4 regions of the Robertmurraya sp. GLU-23 genome follow, and region 4 is predicted to be linked to each of the others. Evidence: riboswitches for the same ligand, from Rfam matches in the RefSeq annotation. Region 4 holds a riboswitch; each other region holds the start of a gene.
The links. A riboswitch is a leader RNA that binds a small molecule or an ion and turns the genes downstream of it on or off. The one in region 4 is predicted to bind cyclic di-GMP.

Region 1: another riboswitch for cyclic di-GMP. It lies ahead of ACVBAX_RS17175 (GAF domain-containing protein); the one in region 4 lies ahead of ACVBAX_RS15540 (sensor domain-containing protein).
Region 2: another riboswitch for cyclic di-GMP. It lies ahead of ACVBAX_RS20245 (STAS domain-containing protein); the one in region 4 lies ahead of ACVBAX_RS15540 (sensor domain-containing protein).
Region 3: another riboswitch for cyclic di-GMP. It lies ahead of ACVBAX_RS19050 (DUF5667 domain-containing protein); the one in region 4 lies ahead of ACVBAX_RS15540 (sensor domain-containing protein).

Annotation. Positions count from the first base shown of each region.
Region 1 covers NZ_JBRKCV010000011.1:156,067-161,695, reverse strand. Annotated here, with positions in the region: gene ACVBAX_RS17185 (EAL domain-containing protein) at 1-1,371, opposite strand, end outside; gene ACVBAX_RS17180 (helix-turn-helix domain-containing protein) at 1,650-1,997, opposite strand; gene ACVBAX_RS17175 (GAF domain-containing protein) at 2,010-2,657, opposite strand; cyclic di-GMP riboswitch class I at 2,824-2,910, opposite strand; gene ACVBAX_RS17170 (mannitol-1-phosphate 5-dehydrogenase) at 3,060-4,202, opposite strand; gene ACVBAX_RS17165 (BglG family transcription antiterminator) at 4,202-5,629, opposite strand, start outside.
Region 2 covers NZ_JBRKCV010000016.1:98,675-104,303, reverse strand. Annotated here, with positions in the region: gene ACVBAX_RS20255 (Spo0E family sporulation regulatory protein-aspartic acid phosphatase) at 1-85, shown strand, start outside; gene ACVBAX_RS20250 (putative bifunctional diguanylate cyclase/phosphodiesterase) at 106-945, shown strand; cyclic di-GMP riboswitch class I at 1,005-1,091, shown strand; gene ACVBAX_RS20245 (STAS domain-containing protein) at 1,242-1,559, shown strand; gene ACVBAX_RS20240 (PP2C family protein-serine/threonine phosphatase) at 1,559-2,407, shown strand; gene ACVBAX_RS20235 (flagellar assembly protein A) at 2,421-4,469, shown strand; gene ACVBAX_RS20230 (STAS domain-containing protein) at 4,491-4,802, shown strand; gene ACVBAX_RS20225 (DUF5317 family protein) at 5,027-5,563, shown strand; gene ACVBAX_RS20220 (HD domain-containing phosphohydrolase) at 5,550-5,629, shown strand, end outside.
Region 3 covers NZ_JBRKCV010000014.1:86,734-92,362, forward strand. Annotated here, with positions in the region: gene ACVBAX_RS19040 (3-phenylpropionate MFS transporter) at 1-814, shown strand, start outside; gene ACVBAX_RS19045 (hypothetical protein) at 1,064-1,213, shown strand; gene ACVBAX_RS19050 (DUF5667 domain-containing protein) at 1,299-2,459, opposite strand; cyclic di-GMP riboswitch class I at 2,563-2,648, opposite strand; gene ACVBAX_RS19055 (transglycosylase domain-containing protein) at 2,850-4,955, shown strand; gene ACVBAX_RS19060 (alkaline phosphatase PhoX) at 5,018-5,629, opposite strand, start outside.
Region 4 covers NZ_JBRKCV010000009.1:134,005-139,633, forward strand. Annotated here, with positions in the region: gene ACVBAX_RS15520 (ABC transporter ATP-binding protein) at 1-835, shown strand, start outside; gene ACVBAX_RS15525 (hypothetical protein) at 1,127-1,300, shown strand; partial or broken gene ACVBAX_RS15530 (transposase) at 1,452-1,655, opposite strand; gene ACVBAX_RS15535 (DUF3231 family protein) at 1,686-2,705, opposite strand; cyclic di-GMP riboswitch class I at 2,950-3,037, shown strand; gene ACVBAX_RS15540 (sensor domain-containing protein) at 3,332-5,629, shown strand, end outside.

The sequences.
Region 1 (5,629 bases), on a different contig from region 4:
TGTGTGGTACATTTTGCACTTATTATTACCTAGTTCTTTTGCACGATATAGAGCTACATCTGCATTTTTCATTAATGTAATGGTATCTTCACCGTCAAACGGGAAAATACTCATCCCTATACAGCTAGTTATGAATAATTCGTATTGGTCAATGATTAGTGGCCTCTTGAAGCTTTCTAAAATATTTTCTGCCAACTCCAATGCACTTTCTCTATTTGTATTTGGCATGACGATATTGAATTCATCTCCGCCAACTCTTGCGATTAAATCTGTTTCTCTTACACTTGCTTTTAATCTAACAGCCACCTCTTGGAGTACTTTATCTCCAATCAGATGACCAAGCGAATCATTAATATATTTAAATCGATCCATATCCAAATAAAATAAGGCTAATGATTGATTGAATTGTTTAGCTTGATTGACCAATAAAGGCAGTTGTTCATTTAACAGCCTTCTATTTGGTAGATCTGTTAACCAATCATAGTAGGCCATATGAGTAATTCTTTCCTCATATTGCTTTTTATCAGTGATGTCTCTTATTGTAACAGCCACTATACACTCGTCCTCGACAAATCTTTTTCCCACTTGAACTTCAGTAGGAAAAATAGTTCCATCTTTTCTTGATGCATATATTTCTTTCTTATTTTCGTTGCCTGATATAAAATCCAAATGGTGGACTGCATTTAAAACATTTTGAATGTATCTTTGAGAGTCCTCTCGTTTAAAAAGATCTAAAATATTATTATTTAATATCTCCTTTACCTCATATCCAAACATGGATGAAATGGCAGGGTTTGCTTTTAAAATGATTCCTTTGTCATCAATATTAATCATCGTATCAATAGAAGTTTCTGTAATAACATTTGCTAATGCTTCTGAAATTTGAAGTCTTGAAGTGGCTTTTGACAATTCTATATTTACTTTTTCCAGTTCCTTGGTTTTTTCTTCCAAATGATTTGCTTGTTGAACAAGTAATTGATTCATTCTATACATTTGAACGAATCCTTCTACTTTCGCTTTCAGAACTACTGGGTCAAAAGGTTTAAGAATATAATCAATTGCTCCAATAGAATAGCCTTTAAAAATATGTTCAGAATCCATATTATTGGCAGTAATAAATAAAATGGGAATATTTTTTGTTTTTTCTCGAGCCTTTATTATTTTGGCTGTGGCAAATCCATCGATTCCTGGCATTTGAACGTCTAACAGAATAGCAGCAAAATCATTCTTTAATAAATATCTTAAAGCTTCTTCACCTGAAGAGGCTTTAACCAGATGATAATCCTTTCGATCAATTATTGCCTCTATTGCCAAGAGATTTTCGGGTCGATCATCGACTAATAATATATTAACCTTATCAACGCTATTCATTACTTCACACTCCAGTTCTTATATTGAGTTCAAATAGATTAAAATGATGTGTACCACCAAAATTTTGAGTACTAATTTATAGGCACTAAATCCCTGATATTCTCGATATGAGAACTTATTGTGTAATTATATCTTAGAACTATTTAGTAGGAAAGTTTTAACATTAAAATATTACAAATTTCTTAATTTTAATATTTGGTACAATACCCAATTTTTACTATTATTTTGCAAGCTCCATACAATAAAAAAACAGGAAACTCAAATGAGCTTCCTGTTAATTAACCTAATTTTTCCTTATGGTTCTTTGAATGACTAATCTTTTCTAAAAGTATTCTAATTTGTTGAAAATCCTCTTCTTGAAGAGGAATCCCTTCCCAATGAAGTTCTTTATGTGAAAGCACTTCTTTTACGTTTAATTCTTGAAGAGGGGCTACATTTAACAAATAATCGACCGAAACCTTATAATAATTTGCAAACATAACGAGTTTTTCAAGGGAAGGCTGTCTAAATTCCGATTCGTACCCCGCATAGGTGGATTTAGCCACTCCTACTATTTTCGCAGCATTTTCCATTGTTAACTGGTGTTTTTGTCTTAATTCTTTAAGTCTCTCACCAAAACCAAACATAGTATTCACCTTTTAATCAGTTTGTTTTATAACCGATAATAAATGAGACTTCACTCTTGCTAGTTGTTCCTCAATCATCTCGTTCCCTTTGCTAAACATATTGATTTCATGAATTGTAAATTCTCTTATGTTCTCAGAAAACACTACGGTATGTCCAACCATTTTATCATTATACTGGATTGGGATGCAACAAACAGCCTTATAGCCCGCCTTTAATAAATCCGTTTTGTGGTTCAGAGAAACTATGTCCTCTCCTTTCTCCACATTTGATATGGCTACAATCTCTTTTCCATAAACAGGTATGTCGTCACCATCCTGAATATCATTAACTGTAGATAGGCCTTGAGAATAATCATTATAGTGCTGAGATACTTTTGAAATTGATGCATTCCATAGTTTTTGTTCCTTTTCATCAAAAAGATAAATTCCGCAATCAATCCCTTTAACACGATGTTCGAGTAGCCTTGTACAACGATGTAACATCATTTTTGTTTCCATAGCCATGAAATCAGCTTCACTAATCACATCGTTTTTGTATAATTCCTTAAATATCTCACTCAAATCAAGTGTATTCTTCATTGTTGGCTCAATCCTAGATAATATTTTACTTATCTCTTTGGTGTAACGAAAACTTTTCAGAGAATGTATGATTTTGTCCATTTTTATACCTCATGTTAGTGATAACTTGTAACTAACCCATTTTATTTTCGAAAAGTTAAATTGTTTAAGAATGTATGATAATAACGAATAATAAAAAGCCCACCAAAAGATTGGTGAGCTTTAATAAAAATAGGGAATAATCCTACCATTTTATTAATCCAACCCTTTCGGTAACCCGGCGATCATTACTGTACTTAGCTTTAGACCCGTAGCTTTGCGTCCTTATTTTTCAATAAGTTTGCCATTATCGATGGTATATTTCCTTTAAAATCGACTATTAATTGAACTATGTTTAGAAACCTTTTCACAAATTTTATCACATTAAACCCTAATTAAGCTATTACCAACATTATAAAAAAAAGGTTGACGGTAACCATCCGACAACCTTAATTTAGAAAGAATTTACCCCTTCAATCCTTCATAGTGTCTAATAATCTCTTTAGCAAGTTGGCTTGAGTCCTCAAGACCACATACTTGTTGAAGCACATACGACACTCCATGTTTGTTAATCATTGACTGAAGCTTTACTGCATCTTCATCTTCTTTGTAATCAAAAAGTAAGGCTGCAGCAATAGCCTTTGCTAAATTATCGTAAGAAAGGCCCACTTTTTGAGCCTGTTGGGCTGGACGTACGAGTCGATCCTCTGGCCCAAGCTTTCTTAACGGGGAACGACCTACTCTTGTCACACCGTCATGTAGATGAGCATTTTCAAAACGTTTAATGATTTTCTCAATATATTTTTGATGTTCTCCCGGATCTAGATGGTACTGTTTGATTAAATAAGCACCCGTCTCACCAAGTGTGGCCTTCACCTGATTGTAGATATCCATATCCGCTAGAGTTTGGTCAATCGTTTCTTTGTTGGCAAGATAACCGAAATAAGCAATCACGGCATGTCCTGTGTTAACCGTAAACAACTTTCTTTCAATAAATGGAGCTAATTCAGGAACGATAATCATTCCTTCAATAGGAGGAATTTCTTCTTTCGTTTCTACCACCCATTCATGGTAAGGTTCAACAAGCACATCTAGAGAACCTTGATTATTTTGAATCGGTACAATCCGGTCCACAGCTGAATTTAAGAATTCTACATGAGCAAGTACCTTTTCTTGCATTTGATCATCAAGATGCTCAAAGATATAGCCTCTTAAAAGATCGGTAGCGGAAATTTGATTTTCACAGGCAATTACATACAGCTTGTCATTATTTTCTTCTACCCTAGCAGCCAATCCCTTTGCGATTAATGGTGCGATTCTCGGGAGGATGTTAGGTCCAATAGCCGTCGTTAAAAAGGCTGCCTTCTTGATTGTTTCTATTACTTCATTTTCCTGTGTTAGATTATTCAATCCTGAAACATTCTCAATAAGAATACTCTCTTGTGCATCTGTTGCAAGCTTTACTTTATATTGTTTTTCTTCATTTAATTGATTAATAATTGGTTCGGCAATATCTATGAAAGTAACATGGTATCCTGACTGAGAAAAAAGGGCTCCAATAAATCCTCTCCCGATATTACCTGCTCCAAAATGTACTGCTAGTTTCATTACATCATCCCTCTATCATTTATTTTTAAATTCGACTGTAGATAATCCGAAAAAATAGACTCTAACCTCTTATAAATTAGCTCTTCATTTGCCGATGAAAAAATCAAAATAGCTTCATCGGTCTCAATAATATTTGTACTAATTAAGCTAATAATCTCCTGCTGTCTGTTACTTAACTCTAATGGGGCCAGCATGAGCAAGAGGTTCTTCATCATAACCAGGTTTCCATCCATTCCCCTAACCAGACAAGGATTAGGCAGATGGGCAATTTGGAAGATCAGCTCACGTACATGCTTATTTCTTGCATGAAATAAGGCTAAATTGGTCTGAGGAATCCCGAGACCGCCTCTTTTTTCCCTCTCTTTTAACGAATTTAGAATGCCCCCAGAATCAGTCACTAGATTCTCTTTCTCGGCAATCTCCAACATCTTATTAAGGATCAATTCCTGGCTTTCCGAATGCTTCATCCTGTAAAATCGGTAATTTTGCATGATGGACTCTATACTCTGATGAATACTCTTAATGTCCTCTAGCATGTCATGCAAATCGATGTTTTTTTTAACAACAGATGAAGGTACAGAATGGCGTTCGATCTTTTTGTATTTTTCACCCTTTGCTATGGCTTCAATATTATTCTGTATAAAGCTTTTAATCGTATCAATGTTCTCTGTACTCAATAACGGGTTCACTAAAATGTATTCTTTATGGATGAAAGGCAATCTTACAGTAGAAATAATCACGTCATATGCTTGTAAATTCACATGTTCCGATATTTCTTTAATCGACTTAATATCAACTGAATCAATTTCTGCTATTTCTTTTTTGATTCTACTAGCCAACATCTTTGAAGTCCCGATTCCGGTAGGGCAAATCACCAGGGCTTTAATTGTCAAATGCTCTTCCTGCATTAATAATGCGGAACCGAAGTGTAACACCATAAAAGCAATTTCGTCTTCTGGAAAATGGTCAATGTATTTAAATTCTTCTTTTACACTATTATTTACTGCCATAAATAAAACCGGATACTTCCGTTTAATTTCTTCTTTTAGTGGATTAAACGACTCCATTTTTTGTTCGATACGAAAAAGCGCTGGCTCCATATGGGCAAGCAACCCTTGAAATAAGGAGAAGTCATCCGTTAAATTTACCTGAAGCTGATTAGAAACAGAGCGAATCACGTTTTTAATGAGCTGAGCAAGTAATATGTTTTCGGGTTCAGCCTCAGCACCTTGTAGCTTTATACCTTTTAGAATCAATGCTAAAAAATGGATATCTTTTTTAGTAAGACTCATATCAAGTTTTCGTTCTAACTCACGACTAATCACTAACATCAGATCATATTCGATCGCAACCTCTTTTTCTTGTAAGATCACATCCTCTTCCAACAAAAAGTGTGCATCTGTTCTCATTAGAGTGATATAAATATG
Region 2 (5,629 bases), on a different contig from region 4:
TAGCCAAGAGTTAGATGTGTTAATAAATTTATTTTATAGTATAGATCATTCACCATCCATCTATCATACAGACCAAATCATATAAATGAGGGAAGTGTAGGGAGTATGTTTGAATCAATTCCAATATTATTTGATCGGATCTCGGAAGATTATAAGTTATACGAAATGGAAAATGATTTAAGAATAGCTATGGAAAGAGAAGAATTCATTCTACACTATCAACCAAGAGTCGATACATATACGGGGGAAATAAAGGGAGCTGAAGCACTTATCCGCTGGAATCATCCTAAATGGGGAATGATTTCTCCAATAGAATTCATCCCAATGGCAGAAGAAAGAGGATTAATAGATGAAATGAGTGTATGGATTCTCCAAAAGGTTTGCAGATTGCTTACAAAGTGGGAAAAAGTAGGGGTTAATTGCGTTCCTATTTTCATTAATCTTTCTGCAAAAACATTAAAGAGAGCAGATTTTATTCCAACTGTTATAAAACATTTAAAAGAATATCGAGTGAGTCCAAGTTTATTAGAAATTGAGATTACAGAGAATTCCATGCTTGAAATGGATGAAGCTGTTTTCTCCAATATTGAAATGCTCAAGGACCTAGGAATATCCATTTCGATAGACGACTTTGGTACAGGATTTACTTCCATTACTCATTTGAAAAAGCTTAAGGTTCAATTTATTAAAATTGATCGTTCTTTTATTAATACTATGTTGGAAAACCCAGAAGACTCCATTATCGTAGAATGCATTCATTTTCTGGCCAAAGGCTTTAATCTAAGGGTTGTTGCAGAAGGGGTTGAAACCATTGAACAGTGGGAACTTTTGAGGAACATGAACTGTCATTTTATTCAAGGGTATTTATTTAGTAAGCCACTGGAAGAAAAACAGTTTGAATATGTTATTTCAAAGGAAACAGGATTATCCCTTTCTACTAAATAGTTAACTGAATTTTCCACTAAAATGATTCAAAAAAACGACGATATATTTATTAAATAAACCATCGATAATGGCAAACTTATTGAAAAATAAGGACGCAAAGCTACGGGTCTAAAGCTAGGTTCAGCAATGATCGCCGGGTTTCCGAAAGGGTTGGAATAATATGGATAGGGACAGTCTACCCTATTCTATTTAGCTCACCAATCTTTTTGGTGAGCTTTTTTACACCTATTAATTAAAAACAATACGCTTTGGGTCTATCTCTGATAGAGATTAAATAATTCAAGGAGGTAGAAAAAATGGGTTTAGTAATAGAAAAAGAAGAACTGAGGAAAACCACTATTTTTAAATTTAAAGGGATTTTGGATATATCAACTGCAAATGTGATTGATCCATTACTGGAAGAAACTCATGGCATCCATACCCTTGTTTTTGACTTTAGTGAATTAGATTTTATTGATTCTACTGGTATAGGTTCAATAATAAACTCTATTTATTTGTCACAGGAAAATAATTTTCAACTAAAACTTTCAGGAATGAACGAACTTACTCACCAAATATTTGAAACTGTAGGAGTATATCGTATTTTAGATACGATACAAAGGGAGGTTGTTTAATGTATTTTGACAGCCTCACATACAATTATCCTACTAAAACAGAAGACAAACAAAATGTCTTTGATAAATCTTTACAAAGGGAAATAAATTTAGCAAGAAATATTCAGTCTCAACTTCTTAATGGGAAAACTCCTACCTTTGAAGGTGGGGAGGTATCAGGTTCATCCCTTCCTGCTCGGCTAATCGGTGGTGATTATTATGATTTTTATCTTTTAGTAAATGGGAACATTCGGATTGTCATTGGTGATGTAATGGGAAAAGGGATACCTGCAGCGATGTTAATGATATTAACAAGAGGAGCTTTTAGGAGTGCAGCTGAAAGTACCAAAGGTCCAGGCGAGACCTTAACAGCCATGAACCAAGCACTTTATCAAGACTTAAGAACGTTAAAGTCATTTGTCACTCTTTTTTGTGCGGATTGGAATCCTAAATCTGGAATCTTAACTTACGCCAATGCGGGTCATAATCTCCCTCTTTTTATTAAGGGGAAAAGTAATAATATTGAGGAACTACCAAATGTAAAAGGAATTATGGTTGGGGGACTACCTAATCAAGTCTATAAAGAAAATAATGTATATCTTGAAGAACTAGATACAATCTTTTTTTATACAGATGGAATTATTGAAGCCCAAAATGATGCGGGTGAAAGATATAAATTGGAAAGATTAATTCAAACATTGGTACAAAACAAAGATCTAGGGGTAGGAGAACTAGAGAAATGTGTCATGAACTCAATTGAGAAATTTACAGAGGGTGTTCCTCAAAAAGATGATATCACAATGGTTTTATTAAAAATAAGCCAACAAAAGGCTGACATTACCAGTCTTAATTCTCCTGTTTTTGGTTAGGAGGGATTCTTTCATGCAAAGTATATTATCTAAAGGAAGTAGCATAAACGAAGCGATAATTGTGGGTCTTGAGATACTAGATACAACGAGGGATAAAGTAAATATTGAGATTATTGAGCAGGGTACAAAAGGAATATTGGGCATTGGATCAAAAAAATCAGTCGTCAAGTTAACAAAGGTATCCACTTCTTCCAAACCTGAAATGGAGGATCTTTTAAATGAAATGATTAAAGGAGAAAGTTTTGAAGAAGAAGAAAATTTAAAAAACATCTTATATGAAGACAATACGAAACAGGTTGAAGTAGATCCACTTGAAGGAAAGGTTTGGATATCGAATGGAAGAATAAAATTCAAAGCATCAGCAAATCACTTTCCTACAATTACTATTCAACCGGGAATTAAATTGTATAGAAATAATTTACTTGTTAATGAAAAAACGGCGGTCATTTCTGACTTGGATCTATACGACATCGAAGGGGAAAATATTGAGTTCGAAACCAAATGGAAAGTAATAATGGATAATCAAAAGTTAGTAGCTCAGTTATCTATTGAACCAGGTTATCGTATTATTCGGACAATCCCAGATATGGAAGCAAAAAATCATTTAGATGTATCAGCTATTGAGAAAAAAGAAGTAAATAATACACTAACTTTTCCAGAAGTTATGCAAAAACTTGAAGAAATGGGTGTTAAACAGGGGATAAACGAAAGCCAGATTCAAAAAGCAATTGATGCCTTGGTTCCATCTACATTTGAGATTGCTTCGGGGCTTGCTCCTAAAGAAGGAACAGATGGTTGGGTTGAACTAAAAGTAGAAGTAGAGATGCAGAAGGGGCCGAAGGAAAGAGAAGATGGTAAGGTGGATTTTCGTGAAACCTTTACAATTCCAAATGTTGAGAGAGGACAGGTCATTGGAATTATACATGAACATATTCCGGGAGAACAGGGATATACAGTAACAGATGAACCGATTCCCCCGAAACGTGTTTATCCAACGATATTCATTGCCGGAACAGGTGTAGTGAAAGTGGCCAACAAAATCGTTGCAACGCAATCGGGACGTCCTTTTATAGAAAGAAGAGGTCAGTTACTCCGTGTGAAAATTTTTCAAAAACTTACACACAAAGGAAATATTGACTTATCAAGTGGTAATATCCGATTTTCAGGAGATGTTGAGATATTTGGTGAAGTTGAAAATAACATGGTTGTTGAGGCTGAAGGAGATTTATATGTTCAAAAGACAGTCACGAATGCAACCCTTATTTCCTCAGGAGCTATTCAAGCCAATGGTACCATTATCGGATCGGAAGTATCAGCAGGGAAAAATAATTTACTTATAACAGAATTAGGTCATCTGCTGGGTATTATTAACAGGAACGTGGAAAGTATTATTACGATTATTAAGCAATTAAATCAAAATGCGGCATTTAAATCCAGTGATCTACAAAGAGGAGGGTTACACCCTCTAATCCGTATCCTATTAGAGAAGAAATTTAAAAGCTTTCCTCCCGTAGTAAAAAAATATGTTGAAGCAGTAAGAATAGGAGAAAAATATTTAGAAGATGAAGATTGGAGATTGATAGGTGTATCCTTATCTCGGTATTTTTTATCAATTACGAATGAAGCCACCTCTCTTGATGATTTAAATTTACTAGCTAAAAAAATAAAGAGATTAATTGAACTTTCTGATACACCGGTGGAGCCAGATTCATATATAAACATTCCTAATACTCTAAATAGCAAACTTTATTGTAGTGGAAATATACATGTCTTTGGACAAGGGTGTGTTAATACAAAAATACATTCTGGAGGCATGTTGAAAATATCCGGTATTATCCGTGGTGGAGAAGTATATGGAAGAATGGGTGTTGAAGTGAATGAATCAGGTGCAGAAAGTGCCTCATCAACACTTATATCGGTTCCTAGCGATCAAAAAATCCAAATTAATAAAGCGATGGAAGGAACAATAATAAAAATCGGTTCCGCTAAATTTGTATTTAAGGAAACTCGGTATAACATTCAGGCCTCTCTGGATCATGAAGGAAGAATAGTCTTTAAGTAAGGAAAATGGGGGGTGAATAGAATGATAGAAGTTAAGCTAAGTCCAGATGGGGAAAAACTTACAGTAGATATCATTGGGGATTTAGACATAGATAGTACAGAATTTGTTGAAGAAGAATTAATTCCTATTTTGGAAAAGTATAAAAATATTAACCTAGTTTTTACGGATGTCCCTTTTGTAGATTCCTCGGGTATGGGGCTCCTCTTAACTATAGTACAAACATTACAAGAACAAGGAATAGAAGTAAGTATTTCAAATGTAAGAAAAGATGTTATGGAGGTTTTTGAAATTCTTCAATTACCTGAAATTCTAGGGGAAAAGGTTTTTGTTTAGTTTTCAACTCCTAATAATGCTTGAGATATTAAATCCTTGAAAGGAGGTGAATAAAACTATGAAAGCAAAATTAACGAGATTTTTAACAATTGCTGCTGTAATCGCTGCTACATTTGGTGCGGTAATCGGTAGACCTTGGTGGTAAAACATTGGAGACTTAGAGGGTATATTTAAATCTTCTAAGTCTTTCCAATAATTAAATTGACTATAAGGAGGTTGTTGGAGTGAAATACATTCTTTTATTAGCAATTTTACTGACACTTTTAAAAGGGAGAAATCCCCTGACTTTTATAAATAATGTTAAATTTCAATGGCCTCTAGTCATTTTAATTAGTTTTGGTGTCCAAATTGCTTTAGCTATTATTGCAATAGAATCAAAGGAGAAATTTGAATCTATTCTTATATATACATTTATTGGGATTATTGTGGGACTAATAATAAATTATAAAATCCCAGGTGTAATCTGGATCGTAGCGGGGGCTATTTTAAATTTATTAGCACTCCTATTAAATGAAGGATTAATGCCTGTAGATGAAAATGCACTTAAACAAACAGGTCAAGAGGTAACATCATTCGAAACAGATTCGCGTCATCAATTAATGACTAAGACTACAAAATTTTGGATTTTAGGCGACTGGATACCTGTAATAAAATACGTACTAAGTCCTGGAGATCTCTTTGTTGCAATAGGGATCATATTACTTATTTATAAAAATTCCTCAAAGATAAAGTTAAAGGTGAGAAAAAATGAAAGTAATTAATTGGTATACAATTAGCTTAGTCTTAGTCGGATGTATATCATTTATCTTTTCTCTCACTCAAGTAGA
Region 3 (5,629 bases), on a different contig from region 4:
CGAAAGTGCCGCGGCAGTGTTAGTAAGTCAACATGGAATACATTATGGAAAAAGTCGTAAATACGGATCGATTGGATTTGTTGTTTCTGTTTTTATTATTAGTATGTTAACAGGGCAGTGGGGAGAGCAAGCCATATTGTGGAGTATGTTTGTTGGTCTTGGTTTCATGCTAATTATGTCTTTTTTACCAACACCGCCTATTTTATTAGAGGCACCATCGAAACAAAATCGAAAAGGGGCATTATCTGTCCAGAAACTATTAGAAGTTAAAAGCTTTCCGATCGTATTACTCATTGTTGTGTTATTACAAGGAGCACATGCTTCTTATTACAACTATGGATATATTTATTTACAAGACTTACAAGTGAATCAATATTATATCGGTTTGATTATTAACATAGCGGTCATTTTTGAAATCTTTTACTTTATGAAAGCAGATTCCTTGTTTCAAAAATGGAATACATCCTCCTTATTATTGCTAGCGGCAGCTGGTTCGACTTTAAGGTGGATCCTTTTGTTTTTGTTCCCCAATATCTGGGTATTTATTCTTTCTCAAGGTTTACATGCTTTATCCTTTGGAGTGGCACATTACGCGTTTATTACTTATATCACTAAGAATCTACCAAAGGAACAAATTCCAAATGCTCAAGGAATTTATTCTGCGATTGCATTAAGCTTGAGCACGGCTGTATTAACACTGATAGGTGGATTCTTGTATGAGATTTCCCCGAATCTTGCCTTTTTAGGTATGATTATTTGTACCATTCCGGCGATTTTAGTTATTGTTGGTTCAAGAAGGCGGTTTAATTATTAAAAAAGTTTGTGGGGAGCATGGACCTATTAAAGTTCATGCTCTTTTTGCATAACTTATGACGCGAAAGTTTCTGATTTTTCAGCCTACATGTCATAAACGAGTTTTTATGACATGTAGGCTTCTTATTTTTAAACTCTAATGTCATAAACGAGTTCTTATGACGCGTAGGCTTCTGATTTTTCGACTCTCAAGTCATAAACTTTTTCTTATGACGCACTATATAAACATATTAAGATTTGGAGGTACATCATGACGAAAGAAAACAGTGAGTACAAAAGCCTTTTATCAATTAGTGAAGAGAATGAGCAAAAATTAGAAATAAGCTCAACAGGTTATGGGCTTGTAAGTACTTCAGATGAAACAGAACAAAATCATCAGAATAATCATGGACAGAAATAAGTGGGTTGGAAAAAGCAGTGAATTTTCACTGCTTTTTCATTTAAAAAAACGTAAAGTAGCCACTGAATAATCAGTGGCTGACAGATTAATCTTTGTTCTTTTCGTTACTTTTGCTTTGTTGCTCGGCTTGACGTTTCGCTTCTTCTCTTTGCTTCTCGGAGGCTTTACGCTGTTCTTCCGCTAGTCGTTTGGCTTCTTCTTTTTGCTTCTCGGCAGCTTTACGCTGTTCTTCTGCTAGACGTTTGGCTTCTTCTTTTTGCTTCTCGGCAGCTTTACGCTGTTCTTCTTCTAAGCGATTTGCTTCTTCTTTTTGCTTTTCCGCTGCTTTGCGTTGTTCTTCTTCTAAGCGATTTGTTTCTTCTTTTTGTTGTTCTGAAGGTTGCTGAACAGAATTTTCCTTTTTTGCAACAGATGCTAACTGAACCTCAGTGCTATCCGAAATTGCTTCTGTCTTTACATCATCGGTTTCCGTCTTTTCTTCGTCAGTTCCTTCTACATCTGGGTTTATTTGTTCCTCTTGTTCTATAGTGGACACGGTTTGTTTAGGAGCCTTCTTTTTTCCATTCGATAGTTCAGACGGATGGATGCCTAGTTCCTTTGCAACATCTCCAAATCCCTTGTCTTCACCATTAAAAAGAGCGCCAACTTCCTCAACGGTCTTATCTGTTGCATTAGCTAGGATAAATACCTGTACAATTTGGCCATATCCCAAACCGGAATCACGTAACTCTTTTACTTTTGTTTCATCAAGTCCATTTACAATCGAAGGGAGTTTGGCTAGAACTTGTTGTTTCTCCTCAACGTCTTCTAGTAAGCTTTCATCTAGTAGTTCGCCAACTTCTTCATTTAATTCAGTTGAATCTTCAAGCTTTTCATCTAATTCTAAAACCTGTTCCTCATTCATCTTTTCATTTATTATCATTTCAGCAATTGTTTCTTCAGCATCTGTAAGTATTTTTAGATAGTCTTCAATAGCTTCTTGAACAAATTCTTGTTTTTCTTCTTCGGACATGGCCTTTGCCTCTGCGATACGTTCTTCCGCAAATTGAAGGAGTAAATCTGTTTCTTCGGAGCCATTAGATGCAAGGAATAGTTGAATGTCTTCTACTAATCGATCCATGCTATAGATAAATTGGTCAGGCGTTGTTCCTGGATCGTAACTGTCAGCGGTTTCCTCGGCAAGTACAGAGTTACCAAACAAAAACATACTTGAGATAACGAGTGGAGCGGTCCATTTTCTTTTCATCCATTTTTCTCCCTGGAATAAATTTAGAAATCTTTATCCAAAAGACTTTTATTGAAACAAAAAGGACTAGTCCCGAAGAATAGTCCTGTAGTCCTACATTCTCTTCGGTAACTGGCAGGCGTAGTTCATTTGACCTTAGCCCCTGTAGTTTTGCGTCCTTATATTTCTATAAGTTTGCCCTTATCGGATATTTCCTGCTTCTATCTTACTATCGGGAAGGATTTTAATATACAGGTAAAAATTCACTGTGAGGAGTATCTAGAAATGAAGTAGTATAAACCTTCAAGCTGTTTTTTATAAGATAATCCAGACATTTTATTTTTAATAAATCGGGTATAACATAATAGTTAACTTTTTAAGCAAAAGGTGGGAGATTTTTTCGTGGGAAGAATGGAAAGACGACAACAAAGAAGGTCATCAAAGTTTTCTTGGAGTACCTTTACTTCAAAGAGCGCAAAAATCAAGTTACTTTCGGCAATTATAGGTATGGCTCTCGTTTTCTTTATGATTTTTAACATCTTAATCTGGACAACAGACGTGAGCAAGTTAGAAGAACCAGCACCACAACCGACCATCATTTTTGATCAAAGGGGAGAGGTCGCAAGTAAAATTGCATCATCTAATATTGAAGGCGTTAGTATTGAGAAAATACCGGACACTGTTGTACATGCGGTGATTGCAACAGAGGACCAGAGGTTTTATAAGCATGATGGAATTAACTATTTTGCCATTGCGAAGGCATTGATAAAAAACACCTTGAGTGGAGAAATCGTGGCTGGAGGTAGTACATTAACACAGCAGCTAGCTAAAAATGCTTTTTTAACACAAGAACGAACATATACTAGAAAGTTTAAAGAACTTATTATTACAAAAAGAATTGAACAAAAGTATTCAAAAGATGAAATTATGGAGAGATACTTAAACCAAATCTACTTTGGTGAAGGGGCATGGGGAATCCAACGTGCTGCCCAGACGTACTTTGGAAAGGATGTTAGTGAATTAACTCTTGGGGAATCAGCTATGATAGCGGGATTAATAAAAGCCCCGTCCATTTTGTCTCCATTTAAGGATATGGACCGATCGGTAGAACGAAGAGATCTTGTTTTATCACTTATGGAAGAAGAAGGCTATATTACGGAAGCGGAACGAAACGAGGCAAAAGAACAGACAATCGTTTTAGAAGGAAAAAAAATCGATGGTTATAAAGGGAAATACCCTTATTATGTCGACCATATCATTGCAGAAGCGATTGAACAATATGAACTAACTGAAAACGAGATTCTTTCAGGTGGTCTGAGAATTTATACAGAACTAAATCCAGTCATTCAAAATGCGGCTGAAGAAGTGTATAACGATAATAGCCTATTTCCTGAAAGTACGTCTGATCAGCTGCTTCAAAGTGGGGCAGCCTTTATCGACCCCGCTACAGGAGGAATCACCGCCCTTGTCGGAGGTAGAGGGGAACATGTGTTTAGAGGCTTTAACCATGCGACTCAATTAGAGCGTCAGCCAGGATCTACAATGAAGCCATTAGCTGCGTATACACCTGCCCTTGAACAAGGATATGACATATTTGATAAACTGCAGGATCGCCCTATCGACATTAATGGATATCAACCATTGAATTATGATAAACGTTTCCGTGGAGAGGTAACGATGTATGATGCCTTGGTAAACTCTTATAATGTACCTCCCGTATGGCTCCTTCAGAAAATGGGAGTGAAATATGGGGTCAATGCCGTGGTACGCTTTGGTATTTCGTTGGAGGAAGAAGACCAAACAGCTGGTATGACACTTGGCGGCCTACACAAAGGAGTATCACCTTTAGCAATGGCACAGGCTTATTCTACATTTGCCAACAAAGGGGTACGAATCACAGCCCATTCGATTACCCGAATTGAAGATGCAGAAGGAAAAGTGATTGCACAATGGAAAAATCATGCGATCAAGGTGACGGACCCAGAAGTTGCTGAGAAAATGACGTATATGTTAAAAGGAGTTGTTGATGAAGGGACAGGAGAAAATGCGAAGGTAAGTGGTTGGGATATTGCTGGAAAAACAGGAACGACCGAACTTCCTTTTGCAATCGATGCTGGAACAAAGGATCACTGGTTTGTAGGGTATTCACCTGAAATGGTGGGAGCGGTATGGATGGGGTACGATCAAACTGACGAAAATCATTATCTGACCACATCAAGTAGTTCTACCGTAACGATTTTATTTAAAGAAATTTTTAGTAGGTCCTCCTCTGTGTTTACTGAAAAGGAATTTGACCTTTCTTCCATTGAAAAAGAGTATCGTGATATGAGAAAAGAAGAAGAAGAGGACGAAGACGAAAAAGAGGAAGAGGAAGAGGAAGAAAACGAAGACGAAGAGAAGGAGAAAGAAAAAGAGGGAAAAGAAAGAGAGAAGGAACAGAAGGAAAGAGAAAAGGAAAGAGAAAAGGAACAAAAAGAGAGAGAGAAAGAAAAGAATAAAGGTAAGAATGATGATTAGCGTTTATAAAGACAAAGGCATCTACTGCGACATTTTCACAGTAGGTGCCTTTCTTCTTATACTTAAATTTTCACTCCATGACGCTCAAAGGCAGCTGCTTCAAGAACTGAAATTCCTTGGCTTTCGGCGAATGCTGTTAATTTATCAGACACTTGAGGAGCAAACAGCTTGCCAGGGGACGAGTAAGACATTTCTCTAGCACGTGCTGAGTTGCTGCGTGCAAATGGTCCCCAAATGGCAAATGTTTTACCTGGAGATTGAATGTTAACAAATAATGTCTTTCCATCAGGTGAGAATATTGGTCCTGCTAATTCTGAGCCGCTTAAACGGTTATTGGCAAAAGGATAGATGTTTCCTTCTGGTGTAATCCCCATGATACGGTCGTTTCCGGATCCATCTTCTGCAAACCACAAATCTCCCCAAGGTGTCATGCAGATATTATCTGGTGATTCCATTAGTTCTCGATCGGTTGCTTCATAGAAAAGCTCCAAGGAATTGGTAGCTGGTATGTAGCGGTAAATACGTCCAAGATTTTTCTCGCCAGCAGAGCTGTCATCAAACCAGAACACACCGGCTTGGAAAAATGCTCCTTCTAGCTTTTTAAATTCAATACATCCTTGTGCTTTTGCGTCTTCACGACATAAATCCGGATTCAATTCCTTCCACACAATTCC
Region 4 (5,629 bases):
GTTTCAGTCCTTTGCTTTGTGGCCGCATATGAATGTAAGGGAGCATATTCGATTTCCTCTAAAACATCATCAATTTTTAAGTGAAGAAAGTAAAACAAGCATCGATTATAGAGTGGACGAAGTTTTAAAAATAGTAGATATGCTTAATCTTGGAGAAAGAATGCCCAGTGAACTATCAGGAGGTCAAAAACAAAGGGTAGCTTTAGCACGTGCAATCGCTCCTAAACCAGCCTTATTGTTAATGGACGAACCACTTAGTAGTTTAGATGCTGAATTGCGAATGGGGATGCGAAAGGAGATTCAGCAAATACACCAGGTAACAAAGGCTTCGATTGTGTATGTGACACATGACCAAAGTGAAGCACTGGCCATGGCAGATAAAATCGTTGTTATGAATAAAGGAAATATTGAACAAGTAGGGACTCCAAAGGAAATTTATAGCACACCAACATCACCATTTGTTGCCTCCTTTGTTGGGAAAGCGAACTTAATAAAAGGAAAATGGGAAGGTGCAACCTTTTATCCTTTTCATCAACATTCTATTAAATGGGATGGAACAGCGGTCACCTCAAAATTAAGAGGAGAAAACATCTTTCCAGCTCGTCCCGAACAACTAGAAATCTCATTTAGAGACGATGGTGTAAAAGGAATCATCACGAATGTGCAATATCAAGGAAAAGAGATTCACTACACGGTAACGGTAGAAGGGGAAGAGTGGGTGGTTCATCAAGATATTTTTGCTGAATTTTCCATTGGGGATGAAGTATATGTTCATTTGAAGGAATTTCCATATAGTAAGAAGATGGATGAGAGAAATGAACTTCATTATGCATAATACACTAAATAAACTTTGGAAGACTTCTAGGAGATAGCCTTAACGGGTTATTTCCTATTTTTTTTAAAAATATATTTGGGCACATGGAAGGTTAGACTATAGCTTAAAATCTAGCAAAAAAAAAAGTAAAAGAAGGAAATATCATATCGAACGAGATCCAAGGAAGAGCAATCGTTCTGTATAAAGTGTGCTAGATTTAGAGAAATCATAATATAAAAGTGACTTCAGTCATTGTATGCGTTTTCAAGCGCTGATATTGTATAGGTATATAGAAGTACTGGGGGAATCAACATGAAATTACAAGAATTAATTCAATGGGCTAAAGATGAATACGAATCAGCAAGAAAACAGTATATAAAAAATGGAGAAGATTACTGGTTTGGTCGTATGAACGCTTTTAAAGAAATACTTGATCATCATCGTCTCGACCTTCCAGACACGTCTCCGTTAATTAGTGCAAGATGATTATCAAACTTACGAAATATGATCTTTTGAGTCAGCCTTCTCTTTTTAGGATGAAAATTTTCTTATTTTAGGTTATTCTTCTTTTAAATTGGGGGTTAACCGTTATTTCTTCTATTTGTTAATTTTTCCCTGATGATTGCCACATTCTTAATTAATGGGTAGTAAAAAGTAGACCCTGGGCTATGGTATTTTTAAACAGACCGTTCATTCTAAACCGATTGAATTTACGATTGGATTTCAGGTAGCTAAAGACTGGTTCAATAACAATTTTTCGGTGAGGATTTTTTTCTTTTCGTCCTTCAGTTTCCAATCGCTCACGTATTTCTCTTAGTTTTTTGGATTGACTAGGGTTACCGTTAGCGTGATACTTTTTCCTTGACCCATATTATTTATTACTCCTATCCTTAGCAAGCGATTCTCGGTCACTTGCTAATGGAGGCTGCTCTAACCATCCATTTTTTATCATTATGTTTGCTCCGTCATCAGCAAAGTGTAAAAGTTCTAACATTAGTCGTAAGTATTTAGCTCCTAGATCTCTTCTTGCATTGACACTTAAAGCAGAACCATAAAATGAAAGGCTTAATTGTGCAGACAATTGAATTTGGTACATCATATATTTGTCTGAAAAGGTCATAGAGGTAGAGTTAGTGATCATCGATTGCCAGGAAATAGGTGAATTTAATTTATCTTCCTCAAATACCGATTCAAATATTTTTATATGTTTATTGGCGATGTCTAGCCCCCTGTTGAAATGTTGACGAACCTCTTTTGATTGAGCTACTTGTATGAATCCCACTTTTAAAGCAGCGTGTAAATGCATTTTCAACATATTGAAAGAAATATCCCCAATTTCGATAGCATTCAGAGGACGATGTTCTCCCAACCACCCAGTTAAAAAACTTTGGTGCTTTACAAAATCAATCGATTCAGGTGGTGTAATAATAGGAGGTCGAGTAAAAAGTCCTTTTGAAAGCATTAAATCAATGGATCGATCAAAAAGCTCCATCGTTTCGGACATACAGGTTATGTAATATTTACGTAAGTCAGAACGAACTGAATTACTAACTGATAAAGCATACCCAGTCATTCCTTGCAAAGTCATGATATAAATATAATTTAGGTAGAAAGGGTCTTGAAAAAGCCGTGGTGCGTGAATGTTTACGTCGTCTTTTTCTGTAAACCCACGTGGAATAGGGTGATTTTCTTTTAACAGGAATACTGTAATTTCTTCGACATGCTTTTTGGATATTTCAAGGGAAGTTTGGTAGATCGATTTGACTTCGTGATCTTCGATATGTTCGAGTGCATAACGTAAGAAACAAACGGACATTGTATCAAAAATGTATTGAGTCCAAAGGGACGCAATTTCCGGAGCAGTCAATCGAATTGGGCTATTTGTCTCCAAGGTTCATCCTCCGATTTACGATATTATATAGTGTTTTTATTGTTTTCACAGAGAATAAAAAGTATGTAACAAGTTAGAAAATTCAACAATCATATGATTTTACTGAAGAGAAACAAGGTAAAGAAATGGATGTAATCAGATTATCCTTATTACTAGTGGGAAAAACAAAATTGCTCCTACTGATCTTTAACTAAATTTACCACTAAAATGTCACAAATATACGACGATATACATAGTAAATAACCATTGATAATGGCAAACTTATTGAAAAATAAGGACGCAAAGCTACGGGTCTAATGCTTTAGTTTAGCGATGACCGCCGGGTTTCCGAAAAGGGTTGGAATAATTTTACGGGAAGTCCGTTCTATTAAAGCTCACCATTCTTTTTGGTGAGCTTTTTTACTAAATTCCTAAATCTTAAACTTTTCGAGAACTTTTAATAAAATAAATACTGGATAGGCGAGAAAAATGGTTGTGTTTTTTTTTACCAACTTAGGATAAAATATAACTTTATTCATAATTAACCATATAAAAGACCTATGAGAACAATAATAAGAGAAACAACTTATTACAAACATAGAATATAGAGCTTTTCATTAATTGAAATTAGTTTAGAAGGTGTAGTCATGCGTTGGACCACTAATAATACATATCTAGTCATATTAATATACTCTCTTATGATGTTTCTAACCATTTTTTTTGACCACTTAATCATTCACAATCTATCCCAGGCTCTAGATTTCCATTCTTGGATATTTCAACTAGTTTTATTGGTTATGTCTATAATTCCGTTATATATCTTTTTAGAGTATGTGAAGAAACAACAGTTAAAGTATTTTGGTTACCAAGTGGAAATCGAAAAGTATAAACTAACACTTGAAAATTCGACCATAGCTGCTTTTATCTATAAAGATAATGCTTTCCTTTACGTCAGTCCTGCTTTTGCTGAATTATTCGGTTATACACGAAAAGAAATCTATGAAAAACCAATAACCTCGTATGATTTGTTGTCTGAAGAATACCACGAAACAGTATCTATGAATGTCAAAGATAGGCTTGATGGTAAAAAGGTAAGTAGCCATTATCAAGTGAAAGCTAAAAGAAAAGATGGTTCCGAACTCTACTTAGACCTTTATCCTTCTTTACAAGCCTTTAATGGGAAAAAAGTAGTTGTGGGAAGTGTCGTTAACGTCACAGAAAAGCGTCAAATCCAGAATGAGTTGGAAAAAAGTGAAAAAGTATTATCACAGGCCCAAAAGATAGCAGGCATTCTCTATTGGGAATTTGACAATGTGAATAATAAGTTAACTTGGAGCCCCCAGACTTACAAACTCTTTGGGTTGTCTCCAAATATCAATCCTACGTTTGAGTATTTATTGTCCAAAGTTCATTCTGAGGATCGAGATACTTTAATAAATAGTAGAGAAAAGGAAATTACAGGGGAAAACGTTACGAATATCTACCGCATCATATTAGATGATGGAAGTATAAGAACACTACATTCCATCTCTCAATGCCTTCTCGATGATAATGGACGACCCATTCAAACAATTGGAACGATGCAAGATATTACAGATCGCCTTGTAGAAGAAAATAAACTAGAACTAACTGAAAATCGTTATAAATCTCTGTTTGATAACAACTTAGATAGTGTGTTCTCACTAGATCTTGAAGGAAATATCATCACTGTTAACAAAATGGCCATTCGAACATTTGGGTATTCATGGGAAGAAATGATTCAACAATACATCATTGATTTAATTGCGCCTGAATTTAGAAATGAGGCAGAACAACTATTTGTACAAGTTTTGTCAGGTAAACCACAACGAATACAAATTCAAGGATTTCATAAAGAAGGCCGTAGAGTCGACCTGGATGTCACGGTAATGCCTATCATCGTCAAATCTATCGTAACAGGTGTATTTTGCATCGCAAAAGATGTTACCAAGCAAAATGAACATATAAAAACCATTGAGCAACTGGCCTATAATGACCATTTAACAGGATTACCAAATCGTAGAAAATTATTAGAACTTATGCATAGTCATATCCAAGAAGCCAAAAACCATGGATCTATGATGGGGATCTTGTATATTGACTTAGATCGATTAAAATTCATTAATGACAATTTAGGGCATGACTTTGGTGATGCAATGATCATCGAAGCAGGAAACCGAATTTTAAGCTGTATAAGAAATGAAGATACACTTGCCCGAGTAGGGGGGGACGAATTTGTCCTGATTATTCCGAATATCAGCGAGTTTGATATTACTATTAACATAGCTAAAAGAATCATAGAGGCGTTTAAACCCGGATTTTATCTCGAAGAAAAATTATTTCGAACGACAGCTAGTATGGGAATTAGTGTTTTTCCTACTCACGGAGGAGATATTAACGAATTACTTTGCAAAGCCGATAAGGCTATGTACTATGTTAAAACAAGGAAAAAAAATGATTACAAAGTTTTTGAAGATTCCATAGTAGAGCAAGAAGAACGGAAATTCCTTATTCAAAAAAGTATAGTTTCGTCTTTATCTAATGGAGACTTTTTTCTTGAGTACCAACCGAGAATAGATGTGAAAACAGGAAAAACGTCAACCTTTGAATCATTGCTAAGGTGGAAACATCCTGATTTGGGTTTGATTAACCCAGAAGAGTTTATTCCTTTGGCTGAAGAATCAGGAGATATTGTTCTCATTGGTGAATGGGTGCTTAATGAATCGCTGCGAACCCTTAAGCATCTACATTTAATAGGGAATACAGATGTTCGAGTCTCCGTTAATGTCTCTGTTAAACAATTGTATCAATCGACTCTAGACCAAGCCATTAATACAATGTTACAACATTATAAACTTCCTCCAAGAACTTTGGAACTGGAATTAACAGAAAGTATTTTGATTAGTGACGAACAAAAAATACTTGAT